DNA from 2 places in the Comamonas sp. FUJ_7 genome. Region 2 is predicted to be linked to the other one. Evidence: predicted binding sites of a transcription regulator. Region 2 holds the regulator's gene; the other holds the start of a gene.
What was found. The regulator NrdR, encoded in region 2, represses ribonucleotide reductase genes. The targets are predictions, from matches to a motif close to CACNANATNTNGTG.
Positions count from the first base shown of each region.

Region 1: the regulator NrdR is predicted to act here: its motif matches at 3,718-3,731, upstream of AC2I9W_RS06525 (ribonucleoside-diphosphate reductase subunit alpha).

Region 1 is NZ_JBXXZI010000003.1:222,013-229,788, forward strand. Features, by position in the region: gene AC2I9W_RS06510 (sensor histidine kinase) at 1-1,218, shown strand, start outside; gene AC2I9W_RS06515 (sigma-54-dependent transcriptional regulator) at 1,266-2,735, shown strand; gene ampD (1,6-anhydro-N-acetylmuramyl-L-alanine amidase AmpD) at 2,740-3,348, shown strand; gene AC2I9W_RS06525 (ribonucleoside-diphosphate reductase subunit alpha) at 3,855-6,752, shown strand; gene AC2I9W_RS06530 (ribonucleotide-diphosphate reductase subunit beta) at 6,972-7,776, shown strand, end outside.
Region 2 is NZ_JBXXZI010000007.1:172,805-180,580, reverse strand. Features, by position in the region: gene AC2I9W_RS12480 (DUF748 domain-containing protein) at 1-471, opposite strand, end outside; gene AC2I9W_RS12475 (lytic transglycosylase domain-containing protein) at 1,347-2,213, shown strand; ZMP/ZTP riboswitch at 2,326-2,478, shown strand; gene glyA (serine hydroxymethyltransferase) at 2,512-3,759, shown strand; gene nrdR (transcriptional regulator NrdR) at 3,792-4,277, shown strand; gene AC2I9W_RS12460 (bifunctional metallophosphatase/5'-nucleotidase) at 4,427-6,208, opposite strand; gene aroC (chorismate synthase) at 6,316-7,413, opposite strand; gene AC2I9W_RS12450 (CBS domain-containing protein) at 7,564-7,776, opposite strand, start outside.

The DNA of each region.
Region 1 (7,776 bases), on a different contig from region 2:
CGCAGGGAGCGCTCTCAGTCCCTTTTCAACCAGCTGCGTACCCGGACGCAGGAGCAGGTCAACGGCCTGGTGATCAACCATTTCTCGGATGGCGTGCTGGTGGTGGACTCCAGTTTGCAGGTACTACAGGCCAACCCCGCAGCCCTGCAATTGCTCGGGTTGCCTGAAAACGCCCCTCAACCCTTCTCGCTGCAAGCCCAGGGCTGGTGGGAGCCGTTGACCAAATCTGCACAAGCCAGCTTCGCTCACTCTCGCCCACTGTCTGCCACCATTTATCTGCAGCCGCATGAGCAACGCGGCTCAACCGGCATCCATGTACGCACCCGCATCACGGAAGTCGGTGCGCCTTACCTCGACGTCGATCCACAACCCGAGACAGGTCACGCCCTGTGCGTCATGTTCTTGCACGACCTGCGTGAGATGGAAGCGCAATTGCGCACCGAAAAGCTCGCCTCCATGGGCCGCATGTCAGCCGCCGTGGCGCATGAAATCCGCAACCCGCTGGCAGCCATTACACAGGCCAATGCCTTGCTGGCCGAAGACCTCGCAAGCCAGCCCGGCCCCCAGCAGCTTTGCCGCATCGTGGGACAGAATGCAGACCGACTGGCACGCATTGCTGAAGAAATTCTCAACCTTGCTCGCGTTCAGCAAAGCTCAGGGGCTCCCCAGGGGCAGTCGCTTCCCCTGGATACCTTGATTTCACAGATCAGCCGCGAATGGCGCACTCAATCCTCGCCGCCGCGCCAGCTCTTGCTGCAGCTCAATGCCACGGCTCGTCACATCCTGTTCGACGAAGAGCATTTGCGCCGCGTGCTCATCAACCTGCTGGACAATGCCCAGCGCCACCGCCGCAATCCAGCAGACGCCGACGGCCTGCAGCTGATCACCGGTCACGGTCCCCTGGATCCTCTGAGACACGACGCGGACATGCACAAGGACTCCTGCTGGTTCATGGTCTGGAGCGACGGTGCCCCCCTGGATTCCAGTGTGGAGCGCCACTTGTTTGAGCCTTTCTTTTCCTCACAAAGCCGCTCCAGCGGCCTGGGGCTCTACATCTGCCGTGAACTGTGCCAGCGCTACGATGCCGCCATCAGCTACCAGCGCATGTCCCGCAGCACGCCCCAGGGAAACGTCGATGGCAATGCCTTCATCGTGATTTTGCGCAGCGGCCCTTCCTCTCTCGCCAACCATTCCCTGTTTGACTCGATCATGGTGTAAGCCCAGTGACTTTCTTGCCCTCTTCACCTTCGTCAGCTCATATTCTTGTGGTCGATGACGAACCCGATCTGCGAACACTCTATGAGCTGACCCTGCTCAGGGAAGGCTATCGCGTCGAAACCGCTGGTTCGGTCCAGGAAGGCAGTGAGCAGCTGCAACAACATGTCTTTGATGTAGTGATCACCGACATGCGTCTGCCCGACGGCGTCGGCATGGAATTGCTGCTGCAATTGCGTGATACCGCACGCAGCGAGCGCTGCATTGTCATGACGGCCTATGGCTCTGCCGAAAATGCCGTGGAAGCGCTGCGCGCCGGAGCCTTTGACTATCTGACAAAGCCTGTGGATCTGCGCCAGTTTCGCCAGGTCGTCGCCTCCGCCGTGCAAGGCATTGGAGCGGTTCCTACCCCAGGAAAGTCTTCTCCCAGCAGCGGCTCTGCCAGTACCACGGACACACCGGATACCGAAAACCATGCTCTGCAGGCCCTGGTGGGTAATTCCAAGCCCATGCAGCAAGTCAAGCAGCGCATTGCCAAGGTTGCCAAGGGCATGGCGCCGGTGCTGATCCACGGCGAATCAGGTACCGGCAAAGAGCTTGTCGCTCGCGCCCTGCATGCCTGCAGTCAGCGCGCCGACGGCCCCATGGTCGCCGTCAACTGCGGCGCCATTCCTGAAAACCTGCTCGAAGCCGAGTTCTTCGGCGCCCGCAAGGGCTCCTACACCGGTGCCACACAAGACCGGCCCGGCTACTTTCAGGCGGCCCAGGGCGGCACCCTGTTTCTGGACGAAATCGGTGACCTGCCTCTGGCCATGCAGGCCAAGCTGCTGCGCGCCATCCAGGAGCGCAAGATCCGCCCTCTGGGCAGCACTCAGGAAGAAGCCGTCGATGTACGCATCGTCAGTGCCACCCATCGAGACTTGGGTGCGGAAGTCCAGAGCGGCAACTTCCGTCAGGACCTGTTCTACCGTCTCAACGTCATTGAAATTGAGCTGCCCGCGCTGCGCGAGCGTCGCGAAGATCTGGGCTTGCTGTGCCGGGCGCTGCTGCAAAAGCTCGCCCATGAATCGGGCCTGGACACCCCCGAGCTGGACGAAATCAGCCTCTCTCAGATCGCCCAGCTCCCTCTGCCCGGCAATGTGCGTGAGCTTGAGAACGTATTGCACCGCGCTATTGCCCTGGGCGATGCGGGCCCGCTTCGGCTGCCAGACTTCAGCGCTGAGCCCGAGGTTGATAGTTCACAGTCTTTGGCTGGCCCGTCCACCTTATCCACAGCTGCGCCAACCTCGACACAGGCTGCAGCCAGCGCCTGCCCTGCAACACTGCCCGAGGATCTTCAAGGCTGGCTGGACGAGCAAGAGCGAGAGATTTTGGTCCGTGCGCTGCAGGACAATGGCTTCAACCGCACAGCCACGGCGGCCAGACTGGGCATCAGCCTGCGCCAGATTCGCTACCGCATCGAGCGACTGGGCATCGATCTTCCTGCCGATGGCGCAAAGCACCACAGTGACCTTGCCTGATTCCATGCCCTCACAACAGCACCAAGCGCAGTGGCAGGCAGGCTGGTACCCAGCAGCGCAGCGCCTGCCCTCACCCAACTTCGGTCCACGCCCTGAAGCGGCGCAGATAGACCTGGTCGTCATTCACTCCATCAGCCTGCCTCCGGGCCAGTTCGGCACAGGCGCAGTCCAGCAGCTGTTCACCAATCAGCTGGACTGGGACGCCCATCCTTACTACCAGAGCATTCGTGGCCTGGAGGTTTCGTCCCACTTCTTCATCACGCGCCAGGGAGAGGTCTGGCAGTTCGTCAGCTGCGACGACCGGGCCTGGCATGCCGGCGTCAGCCAGTGGCGAGGGCGCGAGCGCTGCAATGATGACTCCATTGGCATCGAGCTCGAAGGCTTGGAAGGCCTGAGTTTTGAGGCGCCGCAATACCAGGCGCTTGAGCAACTGTGCGCCGCCATTGCCGAGCAATACCCGGTGCGCTATATCGCCGGACATGAGCACATCGCGCCAGGGCGCAAGCAAGACCCCGGCCCCGGCTTTGACTGGCCACGACTGCGACAGCAGCTGAGCAGCGCAGGCAAAACGCAGGATTGGAAATTTCCGCCCGGTCTGCCAAACAGCGTATGAATTTTCATAGCGCCTTGCGCTTGATAAGCAATGATTTCATAGCTTAACCAAGCCAGATTCATTGACTGACTAGCGCTATGCGCTCTCCTTTTTGATGCCCATTCACTGGCACCGCGTTTTCGCGCTTCATCAAGTGCTGTCAATGGCGTGCGCGCAACAACTGTCGCCTGCATCAAACACGCAAATTTTTTACATATTTCCAGCGCTAAAACTGCCGCCGCAAGACTCACCCCAAAGCCTTTATTCATGCGGGATGAAGTCATTTTCAAAGCTGTCAAGCGGCTGTTGAAATGTCCTCTTCAGTAGTTTCATCAGGCCCATCCAGCTCCAGCGAGATACACTACCCCTAGTGTTTGAGAGCGCCTCAGACCCCACATCTAGTGTTTACAAGTTGTGCACACCCTGTGCAAACCATGTGTAGACCAAGGCGCCGAATCGTGTTTTTGATGGCCTGCCCAGAGTGCAGGCCTTTGTCTGCCTATCCACATATTGATTCAGAGGAACTTATGCAAGAAGCGTTGAACTCACTGCCTTCTGCCGCGCCCGACAGCGCAGCCAATTCTTCCTCCCCCAACGACAGCTACCAGATCATCCGCCGCAGCGGCGATGTGGTGGCCTTTGCCCCCCAGAAGATTGCCGTGGCGCTGACCAAGGCATTTCTGGCCGTGCGCGGCGCTCAGGGCGCAGCTTCTGCCAGCGTGCGCGACACCGTCAACGAATTGACCGAGGGCGTGGTGCGCGCTCTGCTGCGCTCTCGCCCCGAAGGCGGCACTTTCCACATCGAAGATGTGCAGGACCAGGTCGAGCTGGGCCTGATGCGCGGCGGTCACCAGGACGTGGCCCGTGCTTACGTGCTGTACCGCGAAGCCCGCAACCAGGAGCGTGCCGAGCAAAAGAAAGCCGCCGAAGCTGCGGCCAGCGCCGCCAAGGCCAGCAAGCCCACCCTGCACGTGACCGACAACGGCCAGCGCGTGCCGCTAAACCAGGAGCGCCTGGAAGCCCTGATTGCCGCCTCCTGCCGCAATCTGAATGCCGACATTCAGGCTGCCCCCATCGTGGCCGAAACACTGCGCAACCTGTACGACGGCGTGCCTCTGAGCGAAGTGTTCAAGGCCTCCATCCTGGCCGCCCGCACGCTGATCGAAAAAGATCCCGACTACACCTACGTCACCGCCCGCCTGCTGCTGCACACCATCGTGCGCGAAGTCATGGGCCGCGATGTGCAGCCCGCTGAAATGCAAGCGGCTTACGCCGACTACTTCCCCGGCTTCATCCAGAAGGGCGTGGACAACGAACTGCTCAACCCCGAGCTGCTGAAATACGACCTGCCCCGTCTGGCCAAGGCCCTGAAGGCCGAGCGCGACGAACAGTTCGACTACCTGGGTCTGCAGACGCTGTACGACCGCTACTTCCTGCACGTCAAGAAGACCCGCATCGAGCTGCCCCAGTCCTTCTTCATGCGCGTGGCCATGGGCTTGGCGCTGCAGGAAGATGACCGCAATGCACGCGCCATCGAGTTCTACGAACTGCTGTCCTCGTTTGACTTCATGTCGTCCACCCCCACGCTGTTCAACAGCGGCACATTGCGCTCGCAACTGTCGTCCTGCTACCTGACCACCGTGCCCGATGACCTGGACGGCATTTACGAGTCCATCAAGGAAAACGCTCTGCTGTCCAAGTTTGCGGGCGGTCTGGGCAACGACTGGACCCGCGTGCGTGCCCTGGGCTCGCGCATCAAGGGCACCAATGGTGAATCGCAAGGCGTGGTTCCGTTCCTGAAGGTGGTCAACGACACGGCCGTGGCCGTGAACCAGGGCGGCAAGCGCAAGGGCGCAGTCTGCACGTATCTGGAATCGTGGCACCTGGACATCGAAGAGTTCCTGGAGCTGCGCAAGAACACCGGCGACGACCGCCGCCGCACCCACGACATGAACACGGCGAACTGGATTCCCGACCTGTTCATGAAACGCGTGATGGAAAAGGGCCAGTGGACTCTGTTCTCGCCCGCCGACACGCCCGATCTGCACGACCTCTACGGCGAAGCCTTCGAGAAGGCCTACACCGCCTATGAGGCCAAGGTCGACAGCGGCGAGCTCAAGCTGGCCAAGCGCATTCCCGCCGTGGACCTGTGGCGCAAGATGCTCTCGATGCTGTTCGAGACCGGCCACCCCTGGATCACCTTCAAGGACCCTTGCAACATCCGCTCGCCCCAGCAGCACGTGGGTGTGGTGCACTCGTCCAATCTGTGCACCGAGATCACGCTCAACACCAGCGACACCGAAACCGCGGTCTGCAACCTGGGCTCCGTGAACCTGGTCCAGCACATCAAGGACGGCAAGATCGACCACGACAAGCTGCGCAAGACCGTGAACACGGCCATGCGCATGCTGGACAACGTGATCGACATCAACTACTACGCCGTGCAAAAGGCCAAGGATTCCAACCTGCGCCACCGCCCCGTGGGCATGGGCCTAATGGGCTTCCAGGACGCGCTTTATGAAATGCGCACGGCCTACGCCAGCCAGGGCGCCGTCGAGTTTGCCGATGAAGCCATGGAAGCCATCTGCTACTACGCTTACTGGGCCTCGACCGAGCTGGCCAAGGAGCGCGGCACTTACTCCACCTTCAAGGGCTCGCTGTGGGATCAGGGCATCCTGCCCCCCGACACCCTGAAGCTGCTGGAAAAGGCCCGTGGCGGTTACGTGGAAGTGGATCGCTCGTCCAAGCTGGACTGGGACGCTTTGCGTGCAAAAATAGCCAAGGACGGCATGCGCAACTCCAACTGCGTGGCCATTGCTCCTACTGCCACCATCTCCAACATCGTGGGCGTGGATGCCTCGATCGAGCCTTCGTTCGGCAACCTGTCCGTGAAGTCCAACCTGTCGGGTGAATTCACCGTCATCAACCAGTACCTGGTGCGTGACTTGAAGCGTCTGGGTCTGTGGGACGACGTGATGGTCATGGACCTCAAGCACTTCGACGGCTCGCTGCGCGCCATCGACCGCGTGCCGCAAGAGATCAAGAACCTCTACGCCACCGCGTTTGAAGTCTCGCCCGAGTGGCTGGTGGAAGCCGCCTCGCGCCGCCAGAAGTGGATCGACCAGGCCCAGAGCCTGAACATCTACATGGCCGGTGCATCGGGCAAGAAGCTGCACGACACCTACATGCTGGCCTGGCTGCGTGGTCTGAAGACCACCTACTATCTGCGCACCACCAGCGCGACGCAGATTGAAAAATCGACTGTGCAAAGCCGCACGCTGAATGCGGTGTCTTCCGCTGCTCCATCAGCCGCACCTGCGATGAGCGCACTGGAAGCTGCTGCTGCCGCTGCACGTGCTCAGGCTCCTGCCACAGACGTCAAGTTCTGCGCGATTGATGACCCAGGCTGCGAGGCCTGCCAGTAACTGGCAACCCCCCCTGAGGCGCTAACGCGCCTTCCCCCTCTCTCGCTTTGCTTCGCAATACGGGAGGGGGACGACACCCTCGGTGCGCGGCGGCGCTTCCTCGGTGTCTCTCGCTTTAGAGTGCGCCAGTATTTGAGTGGCGACACCCTATCAATCAATGATTGAAAAGCTGGATGTCGATTGCATTGCACCCAGCTTGTCTCATAGAGGAATACCTTCATGCTGAGCTTTGACGACGACACCTTCGCCCCTTCCGCGACTAGCGAGCAAGCTGGCGCGTCCACCAGCACCCACAAGCGCGTCAATGCCGCTGACAAGCGCATCATCAACGCCAAGACCGACGTGAACCAGCTGGTTCCCTTCAAGTACAAGTGGGCCTGGGAAAAGTATCTGGCCACCTGCGCCAACCACTGGATGCCGCAGGAAGTGAACATGACGCGCGACATCGCGCTGTGGAAGGACCCCAACGGTCTGACCGAAGACGAGCGCCGCATCGTCAAGCGCAATCTGGGCTTCTTTGTGACGGCCGACTCGCTGGCCGCCAACAACATCGTGCTGGGCACCTACCGCCACATCACGGCGCCCGAGTGCCGCCAGTTCCTGCTGCGCCAGGCCTTTGAAGAAGCCATCCACACCCATGCCTACCAGTACATCGTGGAATCGCTGGGCCTGGATGAATCGGAAATCTTCAACGCCTACAACGAAATCAAATCCATCCGCGACAAGGACGAGTTCCTGATCCCCTTCATCGAAGCGATCATGGACCCTAACTTCAAGACCGGCACACCTGAAACCGATCAGAGGCTGCTGAAGTCGCTGATCGTTTTTGCCTGCCTGATGGAAGGCCTTTTCTTCTATGTGGGCTTCACGCAGATTCTGGCCCTGGGCCGTCAGAACAAGATGACCGGCGCTGCCGAGCAGTACCAGTACATCCTGCGCGACGAATCCATGCACTGCAACTTCGGCATCGACTTGATCAACCAGTTGAAGCTTGAGAACCCGCACCTGTGGACGGCCGAGTTCA
Region 2 (7,776 bases):
ATTCTTTGTCTCGCCAAACTTGGCGATCACATCGTCAATATCGAGTCTTCCCATGGAATGCTGAGTCAGTCGCACTACCGGCCCATCCAGCTCTATCGCATCGAGCACAGGCGCCAACCGAAACAAAGACTGCGCGCTGAGATTGATCAGAATGCGCTTGATCTCCAACTGAGGCTCGGCTGCATATTTCAAGTCTTTTGAGACTCCAGCGCTTTGCACACCTGCGCCATCAGCTATATTTTTTATAGCTTTATCAATCACCAAGTCATGCAAGGTGACTGCCATCGTCCAAGGGGAAAACTCCACCTTGCCCACATGTACTCCTCGCCCCAGCTTTTCAGAGCCGTGCTTTTGCAACTGACTCTTGGCAATGGAAGGAACCAGCGCCCATAACAGCAGCCATAACAGCAAAAGACCAGAAACCGACCAGATCAGCCGACGTAGCCAGCGATTCGATGTGAGCAAAGACATGAGCAATTCTTATTGGGGGCGAAAGCTGAAAGCCTCCCTCGGCTTTCAAAACCTGAGTTCACAGGGCACCAGAAGGCAACTGTAGCAAGAGTCCTCTTGGGAGCATCTGGCCAGTGCTCTGTATATAGATAGAGCACCCAGGAATCTTCTTGGGAAGTTTGCGCCATGACAGACATGAATTCGAGGGCGATGCCAGAAAAAATGCAAACAATCCACTACTACCTCATGCCCATGCATGTCCCATGAACGACAAAGCCCGGAAGTGGCAAAACCAGCTTCCGGGCTTTACGGCCGGTACCAGACCGGGCCGTCTTCGCGGATCAAGGAGGGTATGGTCCTTTCCGCGGGAAGCAATGATTGCTTCCTTTTTTGGCCTCAAGCGAAGATAAAGAGCAAGTGCCAACAGCCAGTGAAATCAAAGGCCATGGCGGAGTTTGCTTTTCCTTTCCTTTGGCAAGCACCTGCAACGTGCAGGCAGATTCACTATATCTTTGCTTTTGTAGGGTTTCCAGCTTTTTTGCGCTTTATTTCATCTTCATGACAAATAAAACGATGTGAGCGTGTACACCTATTGAAAGCGTGATCTTTTGCTGCTATTTTGCAAGCAAGCTGTATATACATACAGTTTTTATATTATTTAAAATTCTAAAAATATATTTCTATAGTATTGACTCTGTATTTAGGGGGCTTCTAGAATCCGCCAGCGCTCGAAATGAGCGTTTTTCGTTTTCGCTGCCTCACGACTGAGCAGACCGACAAGCGCCTCCCTGGCGCTTTTTAATCGGCCCGCAGCAAACCTCATCGGCGTGTTGCCCTGGTTGCACCGTGTGATTGAACCGGTACCACCTCGGGCGATAGCCAAGAAAGGACAAGCTATGCCAGCGTCAGGAAAATTAATCGCCTCTGCGCGAACGTTGGGCCATCAAACGGCTCACGGTTTTCTTGCTCTTACCCACAACGGTTTCGCCCTCCTGGGCTTGGCCGTGGCCATTTCGGCCTTGATTTTGATCTCCCGTCCGGACCTGCGTCTGGCCGGTGCGACCGAGCTGCGCGAGTGGCTTGACAACCGACTGCCTGCGACCGCCATTGCCGTGGCTGACGAAGAGACAGAGATATCCGCTGTTTCCTCTCACCTCATTGCTGCCAGCGATCGGGCAACTGCAGTCAACCCGCAGAACCTGCCCAAGGAGCAGGCGGCTGTGGCCTATTGGCTCAGCAAAAAATACCGCGTTGCACCCGAGCCCATTGCCGCTCTGGTCAGCGAGGCCTATGCACAGGGCAAAGCCAACAAGCTGGACCCCACACTGATTCTGGCCATCATGGCCATTGAATCCAGCTTCAACCCCTTTGCACAAAGCCCGGTCGGCGCACAAGGCCTGATGCAGGTCATGACCAAGGTCCATACCGACAAGTACGAAAGCTTCGGTGGTCAGCATGCTGCCTTTGATCCTGTCACCAACCTCAAGGTCGGTGTCAAGGTGCTCAAGGAATGCATTGCACGCGCTGGCTCCATTGAAGGCGGTCTGCGTTACTACGTCGGGGCAGCCAACCTGCCCAGCGACGGCGGCTATGCAGCCAAGGTCCTGGCAGAGCACCAGCGCTTGCGCCAAGGAGCCGGCCTGCGCGCCACCCCCGTGGTAACCACCAACACCGTCACAGCCGACAGCAAGTCCGCTATCAGCACCGAGTCCACCAAGGTCTCTCATGCAGATCAGGTGGTGGTAGCAGACTCCCGCCTGTAAGTTCCACATTTGCCATTTTTCAAGCTGGCTTTGGCCAGCTTTTTTATTCCTGATGCCACTTTGCAGGAAAAGTCGACCCAGGCATCTGACCTAGGTCAGCTCAGCTACACTAACGGGTGTACGCAACTGGCGATAGGCGCAGAAACCTCTGCCGCTGACGTGGAATCCGGCAGACTGCAAGGTCTGTGAACCACCGGGGAGCGTACCGCCCAAGGTCGACGTTTGAGACCTGCAAGCGTTTCAGCCGTTCGCCTGGGCAGCCCTTGCTTCAAGGGAATTTCTAGTTCACAGGACTGCCATGTTTCAACGCACCGATACCGTCGCTAAAGTCGACCCCGAACTGTTTGCTGCCATTGAGGCTGAAAACCATCGTCAGCAAGAGCACATCGAGCTGATCGCCAGCGAGAACTACTGCTCGCCCGCCGTGATGGAAGCCCAGGGCTCCCAGCTGACCAACAAGTACGCCGAAGGCTACCCAGGCAAGCGCTACTACGGTGGCTGCGAGCACGTGGACGTGGTCGAGCAGCTGGCCATCGACCGCATCAAACAAATCTTTGGCGCTGAAGCCGCCAACGTGCAACCCAATTCCGGCTCCCAAGCCAACCAGGCTGTGCTGATGGCTTTTGCCAAGCCCGGCGACACCATTCTGGGCATGAGCCTGGCCGAAGGGGGTCACCTGACCCACGGCATGGCACTGAACATGTCCGGCAAGTGGTTCAAGGCTGTTTCCTACGGCCTGAACGCTGACGAAGCCATCGACTACGACAAGCTGGAAGAGCTGGCTCGCGAGCACAAGCCCCGCATCATCGTGGCTGGCGCTTCTGCCTACGCTCTGCGCATCGATTTCGAGCGCTTTGCCAAGATCGCCAAGGAAGTCGGCGCCATCTTCTGGGTGGACATGGCTCACTACGCCGGTCTGATCGCTGCTGGCGTGTACCCCAACCCCGTGCCCCACGCTGACGTGGTCACCACCACCACCCACAAGAGCCTGCGCGGCCCCCGTGGCGGCGTGATCCTGATGAAGGCTGAGCACGAGAAGGCCATCAACAGCGCCATCTTCCCCGGCCTGCAAGGCGGCCCTCTGATGCACGTGATCGCTGGTAAGGCTGTCGCGTTCAAGGAAGCCCTGACTCCCGAGTTCAAGGCTTACCAAGAGCAAGTCGTGAAGAACGCCAAGGTGTTCGCCGAAACCCTGACCGAGCGCGGTCTGCGCATCGTCTCCGGCCGCACTGAAAGCCACGTCATGCTGGTGGACCTGCGCGCCAAGGGCATCACGGGCAAGGCTGCTGAAGCCGCTCTGGGTCTGGCTCACATCACTGTGAACAAGAACGCCATCCCCAACGACCCCGAAAAGCCTTTCGTGACCAGCGGTATCCGCATCGGCACTCCTGCCATGACCACCCGTGGTTTCGGCGAAGAAGAAGCCCGCATCACTGCCAACCTGGTGGCTGACGTGCTGGACAAGCCTGAAGACGAAGCCAACCTGGCCGCCGTGCGCGCCAAGGTGCAGGCTCTGACGGCCAAGTTCCCCGTTTACAGCAAGTAAGCAGGCAGGTTAGACGGCTACGCGGATCGACCATGAAGTGCCCTTTTTGCAGCAACCCGGATACGCAAGTGGTCGAAACCCGCGAGTCCGAAGATGGGGGCTTCATCCGTCGCCGCCGCCGCTGCGGCGGTTGCGACAAGCGCTTCACCACCTATGAGCGCCCCGAAGTCAGCCTGCCGACCATTGTCAAAAAGGACGGCAGGCGCATCGAGTACGAGCGCGCCAAGCTGCAAGGCTCTTTCCAGATCGCGCTGCGCAAGCGCCCTGTGAGCACGGCGCTGATCGACGAGGCCATTGACCGCATCGAAGACCGTTTGCTCAACTCAGGCCAGCGCGAAATCGATTCCAGCCGCCTTGGTGAGCTGGTGATGGATGAGCTCAAAGGCCTGGACAAGGTGGGCTATATCCGCTTTGCCAGCGTGTACCGCAGCTTCGAGGATGTAGACGACTTCAAAAGCATCATGGATGAGGTGCGCAGCCCCAAGTCCCGGGCCAAGCCCAAAACGGAACCTCATTGAAATTGAGCCTCATGACAGCACAAAGCCACCCTCGGGTGGCTTTGTTTTTTGCTCTGTTCTCTGCCATACAAGTTGATGACACGCTCATGAATAATGAGCATGCACCGCTTGCCACTTATCTATTTCAGATCAATTTATATCTGAAACCCTTAGTAAACGCGCGCAATACGCTCCTGTAGTGGGAGCAGCATGGGCTGCTGCTGGCTTTGCGCACGCACATAGTCCACCAGCGCATCCAGGTCCAGCGAACCGCCCACCAAATCTGTTCCTTGCGTAAAGACACTAAAGTTGTCGCCGCCCGTGCCCAGATAGCTTTGCAGTCCCACGCGATAGCTGCGCGCAGTATCGAGCAACTGGCCGTTCAAACGCATCTCGCTCACCCGCTGGCCCGCAGGCTGGCTGCGATCAAAGCGGTAAGTGAAGCCCTGCGAGACCTGCAGAATGCGCGGCGCATCGACCGTGTTGGTGCCGCTGTTGAACTGCTGCTCCAGCACCTGGCGAATCTGCTCGCCCGTCAGGCTCATCACCATGAGCGTATTGCCAAAGGGCTGCACGCTGAACAGCTGCCCGTAGGTCACACTGCCATCGGCTGCAGGCGCCAGATCGGCACGCACGCCGCCTGAGTTCATAAAGGCCAGCTCGGCACCACCTGCCGCCGCGTCTTGCGTGGCCGCCAGCAGCGCATCGGCAATGATGCGGCCCATCACGCTTTCGCCATTGGCCAGCGGAGCGCGGCTGGCCACGCCAGCCAGGCGCCCTATCGTTGCGGCAGAAAGCGGCTGTGCAGCGGCCTTATAGCGCTCGACCAATTGAGCAACGGCCGCATCGGGTTGATAAACGGGAAAGCTGGGCTGCAGCGCCACGGTGGTCATGCCACTGGTAAAGGCCTCGCCCTGCACAATGTGCTGTCGCGCCGACTTGCTGGACACGTGGCGCGTTTTCGCATCCACAGTAAGCTTGATTTCCGTCAGCAAGGTGCCATACAGGCCTGCGCTGGTCAGCAGGAACGGCTTTTTCGCATTGACCTTGGCGTAGTCGCAAATATAGGAGCGGTGGGTGTGGCCAGAGACCACCACATCCACCTCGCTCGATAGCTGCTCCAGAATAGGCACGATATCGCCCGACAAGCCCTGGCAGCTGTCTTCCTGCAGGCCCGAAGTGGCAGCCCCGCCCTCGTGTACCAGCACCACAATCACGTCAGCGCCCTGGGCGCGCAATTGCGGAATCAGCGCGTTGGCCGTCAGCGCCTCGCTGGTAAACGTCAGGCCCTTGACCCCGCTGGGCCGCACCATGTGCGGCGTATTCTTGAGCGTCATCCCGATAAAGCCTACACCGATGCGCAGACCGTCCTGCTCAAAGAACTTCACGCCCGTGGCGGGGAACAGGGGCTTGCCGTCATCACGAATCGTATTGGCCGCCAGATATTGAAAATCCGCCCCCTTGAAGGGCTTGCTGATCTGGCAAGGCTCCTTGACTGTGAACTTCTCGCAGCCACCGCCCTGCATGCGCAGCAACTCGTCTGCGCCTTGGTCATATTCGTGATTGCCGGTGGCCGCAAAGTCCACCTGCATGAGGTTCAGCGCCTCAATCGTGGGCTCATCCAGAAACAGCGAAGAGACAATGGGCGATGCCCCGATCATGTCTCCCGCAGTGACCACAGCCACATGGCGGTTGGCCGCGCGGCGCTCGGCAATGGCCTGAGCCATATAGGCGGCTCCGCCGGCGGGCACCGCCACATTGCCGCCTCGCTCGTCTTGCGCGATCACCGCCTGTTTGGGCGGCTCCAGATTGCCGTGAAAGTCATTAAAGCCCAGCAGAGTGATATCCATGCTGGTCGGGCGCACGGCGCTGCCCCCGCCACAGCCCGCCAAGCCCAGCGCCATCACCGCAGCCGCCGCGCCCTGCAAAGCACAGCGCCAGCCCGGCGACATGGCGCGGGGCTGGCGTTGAGGTTTTTGAGAAATTGCTGCAACCATCGGAACTCTCCTGAGCCGTGGTTGTACCGCAGAACGCGGGCAGCATGATGTCAGATTGCTGGTCAGGCCGCCGATGCAGCAATGGGCTTGAGCCCCGAATCCACATCGCCACACTGGGCGCGGTGGCGCAGCGCGTGGTCCATCACCACCAGCGCCAGCAGCGCCTCGGCAATGGGTGCCGCGCGAATGCCCACGCAGGGGTCGTGACGGCCCTTGGTGATGACTTCGGTGCTGTTGCCATGCACATCAATCGACTCGCGCGGCGTGATGATGGAGCTTGTGGGCTTGATACCGATGCGCACTTCCAGATCCTGGCCGGTGCTGATGCCGCCCACAATGCCGCCCGCGTTATTGCTGCGAAAACCTTCGGGGCTGAGCGAATCACCATGCGTAGTGCCGCGCTGGGCCACGCTGTCAAAGCCCGCGCCAATTTCTACGGCCTTGACGGCGTTCAGACCCATCATGGCGTAGGCAATATCGGCGTCCAGGCGGTCGTACAGAGGCTGACCCAAGCCGACGGGCATGTTCGAGGCACTCACACGCAGCGCTGCGCCGCAGGAGTCGCCACTCTTGCGCAGCTGCTCCATGTATTCCTCATAGCGGCTCACATCGGCCACAGGCGCGAAAAACGGGTTGTTGGGCACATGCTCCCAGCTCTCAAAAGGCAGGGACAGCTCGCCCACTTGCGTCATGCAGGCGTGGAACTCGGTGCCAAACTTTTCCTTGAGCCACTTCTTGGCCACAGCACCCGCGGCCACCGTGGGCGCTGTCAAACGGGCCGAGGAACGCCCACCGCCGCGCGGATCGCGAATGCCGTATTTCTGGAAGTAGGCATAGTCAGCATGGCCGGGACGGAAGCTCTGCGCGATGTTGGAGTAGTCCTTGCTGCGCTGGTCGGTATTGCGAATCAACAATGCAATCGGCGTGCCCGTGGTCTTGCCTTCGTACACGCCAGACAGGATTTCGACCTGATCAGGCTCGTTGCGCTGGGTCACAAACTTGCTGGTGCCAGGGCGGCGGCGGTCCAGGTCGAACTGGATATCAGCCTCGCTCAGCTCCATGCCCGGAGGGCAGCCGTCAATCACACAGCCAATGGCCGGACCGTGGGATTCACCAAAATTGGTAACCGTGAAAATTGTGCCGAAGGTATTGCCGCTCATAGGCTGTCGATTATGCCTGTGACGACTGCTGCTCAGTACTGCTTCAAGAGCACTGCTGCCATCGCAACGCCCTCCAGACGCCCATGCACCCCAAACTCCAAAAAACAAACCCCGCATCATGCGGGGCTGGTGTCGAGAAGGGTCGCAGACTTATTCAGCGCCCTGACGTTCACCTTCGGGCCAGTCGCGGATATAGGCCTTGAGCATGCGGTTCTCGAAATTTTGGCTGTCCACCACGGCCTTGGCCACGTCGTACAGCGAGATCACGCCCATCAGCATGCGCTTGTCCATCACCGGCATATAGCGGGCGTGGCGGTCCAGCATCATGCGGCGCACTTCGTCCATATCGGTTTCCATGGTGCA